Regions from separate parts of the Stenotrophomonas sp. STEN021 genome, predicted to be linked through region 1. Evidence: riboswitches for the same ligand, from Rfam matches in the RefSeq annotation. Region 1 holds a riboswitch; the other holds the start of a gene.

Region 1 (7,931 bases):
GCGAAATACTGTATGTAGCCGACACCGGCAACCACGCCTTGCGCAGTATCAATCTGGTCAGCGGCCAGGTGGACACCTTGTGTGGCAACGGTCGTGCCGGTGATCCGCGTGCCGGCGTGTTGGCCCAGCCCTGGGACAGCCCGCTCAATCACCCGGCGGCAGTTGCGGTGGCCGACAACCAGGTCCATATCGCGATGGCCGGTGACAACCACATCTGGAGCTATGACCTGGGCAGTCGCGAGCTGCGCTGGCGGGCCGGTGCCGGCGCGGCGGAAGTGCGCGATGGCAGCGGTCATCTGGCGGCATTTGCACAGCCCAGCAGCCTGGTCGCAGTCCAGCAGGCGCTGTATGTCTGCGACGCCTTGGGCTCGGCTATCCGTTCGGTGCAACTGCGTGGTGACCTGGTGCAGACCCTGGTCGGGCAGGGGCCGTGGGAGTCGGGTAATGTTGATGGCCCGCGCTTGCGTGCACGCCTGCAGTACCCGCTGGGCCTGGCAATGGGGCCGGATTCGCCGCTGTTGTGGATTGCCGATGCAGGCAATGGCTCGCTGCGTACCCTGCGCCTGGGTGGTGGTGATCTGTCCACGGTCAATCTGCCCCGGCGTCTGCATGGCCCGACCGCGTTGGCGGTGGCCGCCGGCGCAATCTGGATTGCCGAGGCCGACGCGCACGCCGTACTGCGCTTTGATCCACTCAGCGGCGAACTGAGTGAAGTGCCGATTGAAGGATGACCGACGTCGTTGCCAATGAGTTCGATGGCAAGGCCTTCGCGGCGGCGCTGAGTACCGCGCCTGGTGTATACCGGATGTACGCTGCCGACGACACCTTGCTGTACGTGGGCAAGGCCGGTGCGCTGCGCAAGCGCGTAGGCAGCTATTTCAACGGCTCGCCGAAGAGCCGGCGCATCATGATGATGCTGTCGCAGGTGGCGCGGATGGATGTCACCGTGACCCGCACCGAGGCCGAAGCACTGCTGCTGGAAAACCAGCTGATCAAGTCGCTGAACCCGCGTTACAACGTTTCGCTGCGTGATGACAAAACCTATCCGCAGGTGTTGCTGACCCGCGAGCAATGGCCACGGATCGCCCTGCATCGCGGTCCGCGTGCGGTGCCCGGGCGCTATTACGGGCCGTATCCGGGCGTCGGCGCGGTGCGTGAAACGCTGAACCTGATGCACAAACTGTTCAAACTGCGCAGCTGTGAGGACAGCGTGTTCCGCAACCGCTCGCGGCCCTGCCTGCAGTACCAGATTGGTCGTTGCAGCGCGCCCTGCGTGGAACTGGTGCCACAGGCCGAGTACGACGAATCGGTGCGGCGCGCGGCGATGTTCCTGGAGGGCAAGAGTGACCAGCTCGCCGACGAATTGATGCAGGCCATGCAGCAGGCCAGTGACACGCTGGAGTTCGAGCGTGCCGCGCGGTTGCGTGATCTGGTCGCTTCGTTGCGCAGCATGCAGAACCGCCAGTATGTCGATGGCCGCGCCGCCGATCTGGACGTGCTGGCCTGCGCAACCCAGGGCGCCAGTGCCTGCGTGATGCTGCTGGCCTTCCGTGATGGCCGCAATCTCGGTACGCGCGCGTTCTTCCCGCGCACCAACGGCGAGGACAGTGCCGAAGAGGTGCTGGCCGCGTTTGTCTCGCAGTACTACGTCGAACATGAGCCGCCAGCTGAAGTGCTGCTGGATCGGCAGATTCCGGATGCGGAGATGATCGAGGCCGCGCTGAGTGCATCGGCCGAGCGCAAGGTGGCCCTGAAGTGGAACGTGCGTGGCGAACGCGCGGGATACGTGGAACTGGCAAGTCGCAACGCACAGATCACGCTGGTCGCCGAGATGGACAGTGCCGGCGCGCAGCAGGCACGCAGCGAAGCGGTGCGCGAGATGCTGGGCCTGGCCGAGCCGGTCAAGCGCGTGGAGTGTTTCGATATCAGTCACACCATGGGTGAGGCCACGGTGGCCTCGTGCGTAGTGTTCGATGCTGCCGGCCCGGTGCGCGCGCAGTACCGTCGCTACAACATCAGCGGCATCGAGCCGGGCGACGATTACGCCGCCATGCGCCAGGCCATCGACCGGCGTTTCCGCCGCGTAGTGGAAGAGGGTGGGGTGCTGCCAGACGTATTGCTGATCGACGGCGGCGCCGGACAGTTGGCACAGGCACAGGCAGCGCTGGCTGACCTGGGCGTGGAAGGGGTGATGCTGGTCGGCGTGGCCAAGGGCGTGGAGCGCCGTGCCGGCCACGAAGCGCTGGTGCTGCCTGATGGGCGCGAGCTGCGCCCTGGCGCCGCGTCACCGGCGCTGCAGTTCATCCAGCAGGTGCGTGACGAGGCTCATCGCTTCGCCATTACCGGTCATCGTGGGCGTCGCCAGAAGGCGCGCATGACCAGCAAACTCGAAGATATTCCCGGCATCGGTCCACGTCGGCGCGCCAGCCTGCTCAAGCATTTTGGCGGTATTGCCGGTTTGAAGGCGGCTGGTGAGGCTGAAATCGCCCGCGTGGAAGGCATCAATGCCGCCCTTGCTGCACGTATCTACGCTAACCTTCATGGTCTGTCGGTACCCGATCCGGCGGCGGAGTAATGCTGTAATGAAATTGACCATCCCCACCTGGCTGACATTGCTGCGGATCATGATGATCCCGGTGCTGGTGCTGGTGTTCTATCTGCCCTATGCATGGACAAATTTCGCCTCGGCGGCGATTTTCGGCCTGGCGGCGATCACCGATTGGCTGGATGGCTGGGTGGCGCGCAAGTACGAGCAGCATTCGGCATTCGGTGCGTTCCTGGATCCGGTGGCGGACAAGTTGATGGTGGCAGTGGCCTTGTTCCTGATCGTGCAGGGGCACCCGACGCCGTGGATGGCGTTCTGGGCGGCGGTGATCGTCGGCCGTGAAATCGCGGTGTCGGCATTGCGCGAGTGGATGGCCGAGATTGGTCAGCGCGCCAAGGTGCGGGTGGCGATGATCGGCAAGGTCAAGACCACTGCACAGATGGTGGCGCTGCTGTGCCTGCTGTACTCGGTGTCGCCCAATACCTCGTACAAAACCATCTGGATGGGCGAGCCGGTTTTCCACATCGGTGACTGGATGTTGGCCATCGCCGCTTTGCTGACTCTGGTGTCTGCGCTGCAGTACCTGCGTGCGGCCTGGCCGAGCCTGCGTGAAGACGAAAAGGCCGCGCGCAATAGTGCAGTCAAAAAGTGAACAGGCTGTTGACACCGTGGCCAATGCATGTAGAATTTCGCCTCCCAAGCGGGAATAGCTCAGTTGGTAGAGCGCAACCTTGCCAAGGTTGAGGTCGCGAGTTCGAGTCTCGTTTCCCGCTCCAGTTTCAAACATCGCTCCATGTTTACTCGTGGTTTGATGCGTAAATAGATGTAGCAAGCCTGCGGGAATAGCTCAGTTGGTAGAGCGCAACCTTGCCAAGGTTGAGGTCGCGAGTTCGAGTCTCGTTTCCCGCTCCAGTCTTGCGATCCATCTCGAATGTCGGTTCTCTGTTTCGCAGGTGCTGCATTCAATCCGCGGGAATAGCTCAGTTGGTAGAGCGCAACCTTGCCAAGGTTGAGGTCGCGAGTTCGAGTCTCGTTTCCCGCTCCAGATAATGACCAGCAGATTCCATGTGATATCTGCAGGTAAAGAAAAGCCCCTGACGGGGCTTTTTTGTTGTCCGCGATTTACCTTCAGCCAGCTGCTGCCGACATCGGCGGCAGCTGGCAATGCGTGACGCTGCTCAGCGCGCGCCGTGCGCTGCAGGTTCCGCAGCGGTGGTGTGGGCCGCTGCACTCCATGCACGCAACCCGATCACGGCAAGACCGAGGAAGAACACGTACAGCGCCGCGGTCACATGCAGTGACTTGAACAGATACGCGCCTACGTACACCACGTCGACCACGATCCATAGCCACCAGGTGGCGGTGTGGCGGCGTGCCTGCCACCACTGCGCGACCAGGCTCAATCCGGTCAGCATCGCGTCCAGCCACGGCAGTGATGCATCGGTGAAGCTGTGCATGCCGGCACCGAGCGCGATGCCACCAAGCAGGCCGATGCCCAGGTCACGCAGCATCTTGCTGCGTGACAAGGGCACGATGCGCACGCTGCCTTCGTCGGCGGCGTGCCGTCGCCAGTTGATCCAGCCGTAGACGAGGAAGACAGCAAATGCGAGCTGCAGCAGCGTGTCCGAATACAATTTGGCTTCGGCGAACACCAGCGCATACAGCGCTACCGACAACAGGCCGACCGGCCAGGCGACCATTCGCCGTTGCGCCATCAACCAGACGCCAAGGATGCTGCATAGCGCGGCCGACCATTCGAGCGTGGTGCTGCTCACAGCGCGATGCTCACCGATAGGCGTGCCTGACGCGGTGCGCCCGGGAACAGGTAGTAGTCGCCCAGGCTGCTGCCGGTGTCGCGCCAGTAGAAGCGGTTGAACAGATTGTCCACCGACAGGTTCCAGCTCACTGCGTGGCCTTGCAGCTGGTGCTTGAAGCGCAGCCCGGCGTCGAACACGTTGTAGCTCGGTGCGCGTACCGCACCATCAGCGCGCGCGGTATTGGCAGATGCGTAGCGCCAGCCGCCGGTAAGATCCAGCCCTTCAACGAAGGGCAGTGCATAGCTCAGGTGCACGCTGGCCCGCAGCTTGGGTACGTTGACCAGTTGGTGGCCTTCGTAGCTCGGCGTGCCGGTGTCGCGCGCACGTGCCTGCAATACGCTGGCGCTGGCGACGATCTGCAACGCATCGGTGAGCTGGCCGTTGGCGGTCAGTTCCAGGCCGGCGTGGGCCTGCTTGCCTTCCTCTACGAAGGTATAGCCGACGTCGCTGCCATCGGGCTTAGCGTACTGATAAGGCTGAGTGGTACGGAACAGTGCCGCGCCCAGGGTCAGCTGCTCGCTGCTGGAATACTTCACGCCGATTTCGAGCTGGCGCGACTGCACTGCCGGCAGGAAGGTGTCGGCGTTGGCGGTCCAGAACGGTGCTTCCTGGCCCAGCGAGATGCCTTCGACGTAGCTGGCGTAGGCATTGATGCTGTCGCTGGCCTTCCACATCACCGCAGTCTGCGGCAGGAAGCGCGATAGGCGGCTGCGGCGTTGTGGGTTGCCACGCTTGTCGTAGGCGCGTTCGTCCAGACGCACGTAGCGGCCGCCGGCCAGCCACTGCCAGTCTTCATTGAGCTGGATGCGGTCCAGTGCGAATACAGCGGTCTGGCGGCTGTCCAGGCGACGTGCGGACGCGCTAGGTATCAGCGGCGAGGGCTCGAACACGGGTAGCTGCTTGTCGTGGATATTGACCGTGCCGACGTATTCGTTGACGTTGCGGCGCTTGTCCACGGTGCGGCGGAACTGGTCGGCACCCATGGTCAGCTGATGGCCGATGTTGCCGGTGTTGAAGCTGCCGCGCAGCTCGGCGCGCAGCTCCTGGTTGCGACGGGTATCGTCCGGGCTGCGGTAGTCGTAGATGTCGTAGTCGCCGTTGGGGGCGAAGTAGTTGCCGGGTACGCTGCCATCGGCGCATTGCGCGGCGTAGTAGCAGCCGTAGGCGAATGCGACGTTGTCATCGATCACCGTGTGGCTGTGGCTGAGGGCAACGCGTGACTGCCAATTGGCGTTGAAATCATAGGTGTGCAGCGCGGTGATGTTGGTGCTGGCGATGCCCACCGGCTTCTGCCACGGCTGATAGCCAAGTAACTGTTCACGGTCCACGCTGGTCGGCAGTTCCCGTCCGCCCAGCAGCTGGTAGCCGGAGGCCGAACGCTGCGCGCTGGTCTGGTAGTTGGCATCCACTTCGAGCTTGCCGCGCTCACCGATCAGCCAGTCGGTCGCCAGCGAATAGAAGTTGCGGCGGCCATCGGCATGTTCGATGTAGGAACTGCTGTCGTCCCAGGCTGCGTTGAAGCGCAGGCCGATGCGCGGGGTCAGCCAATGGCCGACGTCGATGGCGGCGTAGCGCGAGCCTTCGTTGTCGGTACCCAAGGTGACGGTGCGTACTTCGGCTGGCCGCTTGCCGACGTAGTTGATGATGCCGCCTGGCGCCATCACGCCGGCCGCCAGGCCAGCTTCGCCCTTGAGGACTTCAACGGCCTGCAGATTCTCCAGTGCCAGCCGCTGTTCGCCGGCGATCGACATGCCGTTGAAACGGTAGCCGGTGGCCGTGTCCAGCGCGAAGCCGCGGATGGCGACATTCTGGTAATAGCCGACCGGGGCGTAGGCATCGCCCAGCGAAGCGTCATTGCTGGCCAGCTCGGACAGTGAGCGCACCTGCTGGTGGTCGAGGAAGTCGCGGTCCAGCACGTTCATCGATGCCGGCGTGCTTTTCCAGTCGCCGCTGCCGAAGCTGTTGACGCGGGGGTTGTCCGCTTCCGGCTGACGGGCCTGCACGCGTACGGCGGCAAGCTCGGTCGGCGAGTGTGCGGCAGCGGCATCAAGGCCGGTGTCGCTGGCGTACAGCGGCAGGGCGGTGCTCAGGGCGAGAGACAACAGCGTGGGGCGCAGGCAGCGGTTCATTCGATTCGTCTTCAGGCAACAAGGGAGACGAAGCGAAGGCGCGCATGCGCAGCGCCAATGACGGCGCTACGGCTGCTGCTCAAAGCTCCCTACGCCGGTGCAAACCGGATCAGGTTCCAAGGGACTCTCTCAGCCTGGCAACGCCAGGCACCCCCGCTTCAGGGACGCATTTCACTACAAATGCGAACGATTTGCGAGTCGGGCCGCTTCAGGCGGCCGCGTGCAGGGCCTGCAGCAGGGCTTGGCCGGGAGGGCTGGCGAACCACTCGGGGTGGCCAAGCATGAATGGCTGCCAGGCGACATCGGCATTTGCGGTGGAGCCGGTGACACCTTCGAAATACTCGACTTCGGACAGTGCAAAGTCGAAATGCACCATTGGCAGCAGGTCGGCCAGCAGGTGTACCCGTTCGGCAGACAAGGGCAACACCTCGCGGTAGCCGTCGAGCAGGGCCAATGCGATATCGATACGTACCGCCTCGGCGCCGCGCTCCAGCTCCAGCCAGGCCACGGCGTTGCGTTCGATGGCGGTGGCCAGATCGAACAGGGCGCTGGTGGGAGAAGCCAGGCCGAAATCGAGCACGCTGCTGACCTGCATCGCGTTGTCGCCGTGGCCCCACAGCAGGTTGGAGACATGCCAGTCGTTGTGGGCCCACAACGGCGGCTCGGCCTGCAGCCGCGCTGCCAGTCCGGTGTGCCAGGGCAGGACGCTGCGCTGCAGTTGTTGCTCCCAGGGAATGCGCGACAGGTAGCGGGCAAGACCGGGTCGATTGCGCAGGTCGGTCTTGAGCGCCGTGATGGGGTCTTCTGCGCGGATCAACTCATCACGTGCGACCAGCAGGTGGGTGCTGCGCTGGGGGGCCTGATAACTGGCGGAGGCGCGGTGCACGGTGGCCAGCATGCGGCCGGCGGCTTGCGCGCGTTCGATTTCGGTCAGCAGCGTCCACGAAGGGGCATCCCGGTACAGGTCCTGGCCATCGGCTACGGCATGCAGCTCGTAGGTCCAGTCGCCGTGCTCAATGGCAGTCTGGCCATCGTGGCCATGCAGGAGCTGGGCAACCGGCAGCCCTGCCTTGGCGAGGTGGGTGATGAACTGATGCTCTTCCAGCAGGCAGGCGGCACTGCGCACCCGTCGGTGGTGCCGTTTGATGAAGATATTGCCGTGTGGGCCGGCGGCGATGGCGGCGGCCGACATCGGTCGCGGGCTGTGCCATAGCAGCGTGCTGCCTGGGGCCAACTGCGGGTAGCGATCATTCAGCCAGGCAAGCTCGGTCGCATTGATGGCAGGCCAGTCGGCAGCCACTTCATCATTGTTGAGGCCTTGCACGCGGTGTGATTGCGGGGTCATCAGGACAGGCTGGGGCAGGTGATGCGAGGGAGGCGCGATGGTACGCCAGCCCCGCCAAGGCTGCTCAATGTAGTGCTGAGCCATGCTCGGCAGGG
Region 2 (7,931 bases), on a different contig from region 1:
ACCATCGCAACGCGTGGCCCGACGCAGGCCAGTACCCGTAGCCGACACCACCAACACCTCACAATCGCCCTGCGGAAGGAAGCGCGCAAAGGCAATATTGCGGCCGTTGGGTGACCACACCGGGAAACGGTCCGATGCCCCCGCAGGTGGCACCAGCAGCGGCGTTGCGGTGGCATTGCTCACGCTCTGTATCCACAAGCTGGAGCTGTTGTCCTTTTCGCGGGCGAACACCACCAGCGCACCATCAGGCGAAAGCGAAGGATTGACCTCAACGCCTTCGCTTGCGGTGATCAAACGATAGGGACGTGCAGGGCTGCCCACCACCCGGTTGCCTTCGACAACCGTCGCATCAACCTGCAATGGCGCATCACGCCACAACAACCATGCCATTACCAAGGTACTGAGCAACAACACGATACCAATTGCCAACAAGCCATATCGACGCAGCTTGCGACGTTTGTTGCGTGCTGTTTCGCGTGCGTCTGCAGGTGCACAAGCCGTGTCCGGCACATCAACACGCTCGAACGCATCAACAGCCACGACATCTGCCCTTGACTCCCAGGCCACCGGGGCAAGCAACCGATAGCCGGTTTTGGCGATGGTCTCGATATAAGGCGCGGCCTCACCGGCCTCGGTTGCGGCAAACACCTTGCGCAGCTGGGTTACGGCCTGGGTCAGCACATCATTGGTCGGCATGGTGTCCGGCCAGACCTCGGCAAACAGTTCCTCGCGGGTCACCACCTGGCCTGGCTTGCGCGCAAGCGCCAACAACACGCCCACCGATTTGGGCGTGAGCCGCTGGGTTTTGTGTGTTCCTGGCAAGTGCACCTCACGAGAGGAAAGCACTACCAGACACTCACCGACGCGCAGTCGGTCAGAGCTAGGTTTTTCGGTGGGATTCGTTGCCATCGCGGTCTTTCAAAATCGCTGGCGGACACGCATCCTGTGTCCAGCTATCCGGGCCCATGCCCTTACAAGCCGCCAAATTCCGCAAAAGGCATCAACGCACAGAGCAAATGTTTTATCTGGAACAGATATTACTCTAACCAGGTTCCCCACGTGCCAAACGTGGACGACATCAGGCTCTCTCTCGCCGACGTAATTACATAATCAGCTACATGATTCGCGCCTTCTGGCGCGATTTTTTTATCTAGCGTTCAGTTTTCTCTGCCTTGTAGATGGTCAGGCCAACCAGCCGCGAAACCACCAATGCAACGTACATAACGCCCGCAAACTGCTCCAGCATCACCAAAGCACGTGCCTGCGGGTGCACGGGCACCACGTCACTCAGGCCCACCCCTGACAACAAGCTGAAGCTGAGATAAAGCAACTCGACCCAGCTCCTGAAATCGCCTTCGTTGGTGGCGACAAAACTGCCCGGATAGATGTGCTGGCACACTGAATAGGCAAACGCGAATGCCCAGGCCAGCAAGGTGAAGGTGGCGCCGGCGGCAAACAGCTCATCACGCGTGACCTTGTGATCCTGCAGCATGTAGGCGATCAGGCTGCAGGAGGTATAGAAGTACAGCAGGCTCTCGAATGCCTGCGCCACCGCGATCAGCGAATAGCGCCCCAACAAGGCACCGGCGATGGAGAACACCACCGCCGGGATCGCCAGGGTCAAGGCCAGCCACAACAGCAGCGGGCTGCGCCGCACCACCCATACCGCCAAGCCCAGCACCAGCATGCCGAACGCACCAAACAGCGCGCGCCCAGCCGGCATGTGCTCCATCGCCGGGTACAGCAATACCCCGAGCAACTGCACCCCCAGCAACCACGCCGAGGGGTGCCTGCGCGCGATCACGATCCACTTCAAGCGCAGCTGCATCTGCATCCCTTCATTGCCAGTGCCGAACGGGTAGTTGAACCGAGGCCCGCAGGCGCGGGACTCAGGGAGTAGTGCCAGCTGCCATCCCGGCGCGATACGGATAGGTGGCAAAGATCGCCGCCACCGCCGCATCGATCCGCTCGCCACGCTGCTCCGGCTTCAGCCGCCCCACCGTACCGACCGCAACGCCTTCCCAAACCAATTGCTTCTTCCGCGCATCCACCACGTCCACGTTCAAGGTGCCCTCGGTGTATTGGCGCACGTCGGTACGGTCACGCCAGTACGGCACGGCAACATAGCTGCGGGCGCGATAGCTGTAGTAATAGTCGTAATCCACTTCCGGCATCGTGGTGACCTGGGTCTTGTCCTGCAGGTAGGCGTTGAGGTTCACCCACAGGTCCGGATTGGCCTCATCGAAGCGATAACCACGCGACTCCATCTGCGTACGTACCGCGGCGCGGATGCGATTGCTGGTGATGGTGGTATAGCCGTGCTGCTCAAGCGCCAGCGGGCTGAAGAAGGCAAAGCTGCGGTAACGCGAAAAGTCGGCAGTAGGATCTGCCTGGCTGGCGACACGCGGGGTGCTGGCGCAGGCGCCCAGCAGGAGCAGCGTGGACAAGACGAACAGCAGAGAAACGAAGCGAAGTTTCATGGCCTACCCCTGTGGTGTGGACGGCTGCACGCTAGCACGTCTGTACCTGCGCTGGCGTCAAGCAGCGGCAGGGGCACCGGCATGGGTGCCCCGCCCCTGTCGCCGGTCTATTCGACGCGGTAGACCTGTGCGCCCTGCTCGCGGAACTGCGCTGACTTCTCGGCCATCCCCGCCGCCAGCGCCTGCGCCTCCTCCAGCCCCTGCTCGGCGGCGTATTCGCGCACATCCTGGGTGATCTTCATCGAACAGAAATGCGGACCGCACATCGAACAGAAGTGAGCCAGCTTGTGTGCATCCTTCGGCAGCGTCTCGTCATGGAATTCCTTGGCCTTCTCCGGGTCCAGACCGAGGTTGAACTGATCCTCCCAGCGGAACTCGAAGCGCGCCTTGCTCAAGGCGTTGTCGCGGACCTGCGCACCCGGATGGCCCTTGGCCAGATCAGCGGCGTGTGCGGCGATCTTGTACGCCATGATGCCGTCGCGCACGTCCTGCCGATTGGGCAGACCCAGGTGCTCCTTCGGCGTCACGTAGCAGAGCATCGCAGTGCCGTACCAGCCAATCATCGCTGCGCCGATCGCGCTGGTGATGTGGTCGTAGCCCGGGGCGATATCGGTGGTCAGTGGCCCAAGCGTATAGAACGGCGCTTCGCCGCACTCCTGCAGCTGCTTGTCCATGTTCTGCTTGATCAGCTGCATCGGCACATGGCCGGGGCCTTCAATGATGGTCTGCACATCATGCTTCCAGGCAATCTTTGTCAGCTCGCCCAGCGCTTCCAGTTCACCGAACTGCGCCGCATCGTTGGCATCGGCAATACAGCCCGGGCGCAGGCCATCACCGAGGCTGAAGGACACGTCATAGGCCTTCATGATCTGGCAGATGTCTTCAAAGTGCGTGTAAAGGAAGTTCTCCTTGTGATGTGCCAGGCACCACTTGGCCATGATCGAGCCGCCACGCGAGACGATGCCGGTAACCCGCTTTGCCGTCAGCGGCACATGCCGCAACAGCACGCCGGCGTGGATGGTGAAGTAGTCCACGCCCTGCTCGGCCTGCTCGATCAAGGTGTCGCGGAAGATCTCCCAGGTCAGCGCTTCGGCGCGACCATCGACCTTTTCCAGCGCCTGGTAGATCGGCACGGTGCCAATCGGCACCGGCGAGTTGCGCACGATCCACTCGCGTGTCTCATGGATGTGCTTGCCGGTGGACAGATCCATCACCGTATCGCCACCCCAACGGATCGCCCACACCAGCTTCTCCACTTCCTCTGCGATGCCGGACGACACCGCGCTGTTACCGATGTTGGCGTTGATCTTGGTGAGGAAGTTGCGGCCGATGATCATCGGCTCGCACTCGGGATGATTGATGTTGTTCGGCAACACCGCGCGACCGCGCGCGATTTCGTCACGTACGAACTCCGGAGTGATGATCTGCTGGATGCTGGCACCAAAGCTTTGCCCCGGATGCTGCGCGAGCAGGCCGGCATCACGCACCGCGTCCAGCCGCTGGTTCTCGCGGATGGCGACGTATTCCATCTCAGGGGTGACAATGCCACGGCGCGCGTAGTGCATCTGGGTGACATTGGCGGTGCCGATGGCACGCCGGGGCAGCGTGCGGCCGGGGAAACGTACGGCATCGAGTTTGGCATCGTGCTGACGGGCACGGCCGAACTCGGAACTGAGCCCGGCCAACTGCTCGGTATCGGCACGTTCTTCGATCCAGCGCGTACGCACCGCCGCCAAGCCCGCTGCCAGATCGATGGTGGCCTGCGGATCGGTGTAAGGACCAGAGGTGTCGTACACGGTAACCGGATGATTGTCCTCGCCGCCGAACAAGGTTGGCGTGCGGGTCAGCGCGATTTCGCGCATCGGCACCTGCAGGTCCGCGCGCGAGCCAGCGACGAAGATCTTGCGCGAACCTGGAATCGGCCGGGTCACCGACTCGGAGAGTTGCTGGGCCTGTTGCTGCAGGCTGGGCTGTGTATTCATTGGCATTCGTCCTGTCTGTCCGCACGCGGTGTGCGAAGGCCACGCGAGGGATTCGCATGACGGAACGAAGCGAAGGCGTACGCCAGCCGGCCCTGGCCCACTACGGGCACATCGACTGGCGGCACACGAAGCTTCCCTACGCCGGTATCAGCCGGATCAGGTTCGAAGGGTATGTCTCAACCGCGACCCAATGGTCACGGTACCCCCGCTTCGGGCGGCATTAGACCACAAACCGATAGCACTGGCGCAAGCCATGCCAGTGATGGCGCTAACGGAACACTGACGTCGCATTCAGTAGGATCGACAGGGGTAAACACGTTCTCCACCGATGGCGCGGAATCCGCGCCGACCGTATTGCAAGCCATGGCCTGCTTCCCTCCACCCCATGACCGGAGAAGCCTCGATGGTGTTCCGAATTTCCATCGCCCTGGTTGCCTTGCTGGTGCTGATCGCTGGCATCGCGCCCGGTCCCTTCAACGACGTGGTGCAGGCCGCACTGGCCCAGGTAGTTCGAGGCGCCGGCTGGATGTACCTGCTGATCGTGTTCCTGACACTCAGCTTCCTGCTGTACCTGGCCTTCGGCCGCTTTGGCAGCCTGCGTATTGGCGGCGAGGATGCCGAGCCTGATTTTTCCAATGCCAGCTGGCTGTCGATGCTGTTTTCGGCCGGCATGGGCATCGGACTGGTGTTCTGGGGCGCGGCCGAGCCGGTGTCACATTTCGTCACCCCGCCCGAAGGCCTGCCTGCGCAGAGCATGGACGCTGCGCGCGCATCCATGCGCTATGCATTCTTCCACTGGGGCCTGCATCCCTGGGCGATCTATGCACTGATCGGGCTGGCGATGGCCTGGTTCCAGTACAACCGCAATGGCCGCGGCCTGGTCAGCGACATGTTGCAGCCGATCATCGGCCGTCACCATCGCGGCTGGTTCGGCAAGCTGGTCAATATCGCCGCGGTAGTCGCCACCGCGATCGGTGTAGCCACCACACTGGGCTTTGGCACCATCCAGATCGCCGCCGGCCTGCAACGCGTCGTCGGGCTGCGTGCCGATGTGCCCTTGCAGCTGACCGTCATCGCCGTGGCCTTCGTGCTCTACATGTTGTCCACCAGCAGCGGCGTGGAGCGCGGCATCAAGTGGCTGTCCAACTTCAACCTGGCGTTGGCTGCGCTGCTGTTGGCCGCAGTGCTGGTGCTGGGCCCGACTGGTTTCATCTTCGATACCTTCACCACCACGCTGGGCTCCTACCTCAACCAACTGGTGACCATGAGCCTGCGCATGTCGCCGTTCTCCGGCAGCACCTGGGTTGCGGACTGGACCATTTTCTACTGGGCCTGGTGGATTGCCTGGGCACCGTTCGTCGGCTCGTTCATTGCCCGCGTATCGCGCGGTCGCAGTGTGCGCGAGTTCGTGGTCGGCGTGGTGCTGGCCCCCACCCTGCTCGGTTTCCTGTGGTTCTCCGTATTCGGCGGCACCGCGCTATGGACGCAGCTGTTCGGCCACACCGACCTGGTGCTGGCGCTGGGCAATGGCTATGAGACGGTGCTGTTCACCCTGTTTGACAGCCTGCCGGCGTCGCTGCTGCTGTCAGTACTGGCGCTGGTCCTGCTGATGATCTTCTTTGTCACCTCAGCCGATTCTGCGGTGCTGGTACTGGCCAGCATGTCCACCGACGATGCTGGCGACCCGCCCTTGTCGCGCAAGCTGGTATGGGGGGTGGCCATTGCGTTGATCGCGGCGGTGCTGCTGCTGGCAGGCGGGCTGGAAGCACTGCAGGGTATGATCACCATTGCGGCGCTGCCCTTCGCGTTGTTGATGGTGCTGGTGATGGTATCGCTGTACCGCATACTGGACGCCGAGCACAACCGCCAGCGTCGGCTCGCGCAGCGCGCACGGCACATGATGGAGGCATGGATCGAGCGCGAGCAGGCGGCACAGGAAGAAGCACGTGCAGTCACTGAGCATTCGCCAGGTCTGGACAAGTAGGCGGGAGCTGCGGGAGCTGTGAATTGCCGCGGCGCATCTGGCTGGCTTCGCATCCAGCTGCACAATGTGGCTGAACAATTGGGTGGTAAGGACGGCAGCGAAGAGCTCCCCTTCCCCAACCCTCCCCTTCGCTGCGCGAAAGGGAGGGGGCCGTTCTTGGCGATCTACAAGATGGCGACGGAGCCGCTTCTACCCCCTCCCTTTCGCGCAGCGAAGGGGAGGGTTGGGGAGGGGTGCTTTGGCTTTGGCTTTGGCTTTGGCTTTGGCCCTGCTACAACCACAAGAAGCAAAGATCAGTACCCCGCCGCCTGCCCGTCCTTGCGGCTCTCCGAAGCGCCGTAGTAAACGCCGCTTTCCGGGTCACGCATGATCGCCTGATAACCACCATAAGGGCCATCGGCAAACACCACGCGATGCCCCTTGCGCATCAAACTGCGTACCGTCTCGTAGGAAAACCCGGTTTCCAGATTGACCTCGCCACCATCACGCATCGCCGTGGCCCGCCCGGTCGGCTCGGTCGAACCCTCATGCTGGATACGCGGCGCATCGCCAGCCTCCTGCAGGTTCATGCCGAAATCCACCAGGTTCATCACGATCTGCGCATGCCCTTGCGGCTGCATCGCACCGCCCATCACGCCAAAGCTGGCGAACGGCTTGCCGTCCTTGGTGATGAAGGCCGGGATGATGGTCTGGAACGGACGCTTGCCCGGCGCATAGCCGTTGGGATGGTCTTTCTGCAGTACGAACATCTCGCCGCGATCCTGCAGGATGAAACCCAGGCCCGGCGGCGCCATGCCGCTACCCATGCCGCGATAGTTGGATTGGATCAATGACACCATCATGCCGTCGGCATCGGCCACGGTCATGTAGATGGTGTCGCCCTCCTCCAGCTGCCTGGGCGTGCCCGGCTGCACTTCCTTCAAGGCCTTGTCCATCGAGATCAGCGCACGGCGCTGTGCGGCGTACTCTTTGGATATCAGCCGCTGTACCGGCGCCGGCGAAAATGCCGGGTCCGCATAGAAGCGGGCGCGATCGGCGAACGCCAGCTTCTTGGCTTCGACAAACAGATGGATGTGCTCTGCCGAGCCAAAGGGGATATTCGAGAAATCGTAGCCTTCCAATACATTGAGAATCTGCAGCGCGGCGATGCCCTGGCTGTTGGGCGGCAGCTCCCACACGTCGTAGCCGCGGTAGTTGCTGCTGACCGGCTCGACCCACTCACCTTGGTGCGCAGCCATGTCCTCGTAGCTCAGGTAGCCGCCATTGGCCTTGAAGTAGTCGCCAATGCTGCTGGCGACGTCGCCTTTGTAGAACGCATCGCGACCGCCATCGGCAATCCGCTGCAAGGTGTTGGCAAGGTTCGGGTTGCGCCACATCTGCCCCTTGCGCGGCGCGTGCCCATCAATGGTGAACTGTTCCTTGAAGCCCGGATACTGCGACAACTTGGGCACCGAGCGATCCCAGTAATAGGCAATCACCTCCGAC

What was found. A riboswitch is a leader RNA that binds a small molecule or an ion and turns the genes downstream of it on or off. The one in region 1 is predicted to bind thiamine pyrophosphate.
Region 2: it holds a riboswitch for thiamine pyrophosphate, as region 1 does, so the genes downstream of both, thiC (phosphomethylpyrimidine synthase ThiC) here and ACVOL0_RS09110 (TonB-dependent siderophore receptor) in region 1, are expected to answer to the same signal.

Annotation. Positions count from the first base shown of each region.
Region 1 is NZ_JBRREH010000033.1:124-8,054, reverse strand. Features, by position in the region: gene ACVOL0_RS09145 (hypothetical protein) at 1-731, shown strand, start outside; gene uvrC (excinuclease ABC subunit UvrC) at 728-2,575, shown strand; gene pgsA (CDP-diacylglycerol--glycerol-3-phosphate 3-phosphatidyltransferase) at 2,583-3,197, shown strand; tRNA gene ACVOL0_RS09130 (tRNA-Gly) at 3,246-3,321, shown strand; tRNA gene ACVOL0_RS09125 (tRNA-Gly) at 3,382-3,457, shown strand; tRNA gene ACVOL0_RS09120 (tRNA-Gly) at 3,515-3,590, shown strand; gene pnuC (nicotinamide riboside transporter PnuC) at 3,724-4,320, opposite strand; gene ACVOL0_RS09110 (TonB-dependent siderophore receptor) at 4,317-6,491, opposite strand; TPP riboswitch at 6,561-6,656, opposite strand; gene ACVOL0_RS09105 (phosphotransferase enzyme family protein) at 6,700-7,836, opposite strand.
Region 2 is NZ_JBRREH010000003.1:48,366-56,296, reverse strand. Features, by position in the region: gene ACVOL0_RS01255 (winged helix-turn-helix domain-containing protein) at 1-909, opposite strand, end outside; gene ACVOL0_RS01250 (ion channel) at 1,151-1,834, opposite strand; gene ACVOL0_RS01245 (DUF4136 domain-containing protein) at 1,890-2,480, opposite strand; gene thiC (phosphomethylpyrimidine synthase ThiC) at 2,588-4,462, opposite strand; TPP riboswitch at 4,578-4,679, opposite strand; gene ACVOL0_RS01235 (BCCT family transporter) at 4,866-6,446, shown strand; gene ggt (gamma-glutamyltransferase) at 6,740-7,931, opposite strand, start outside.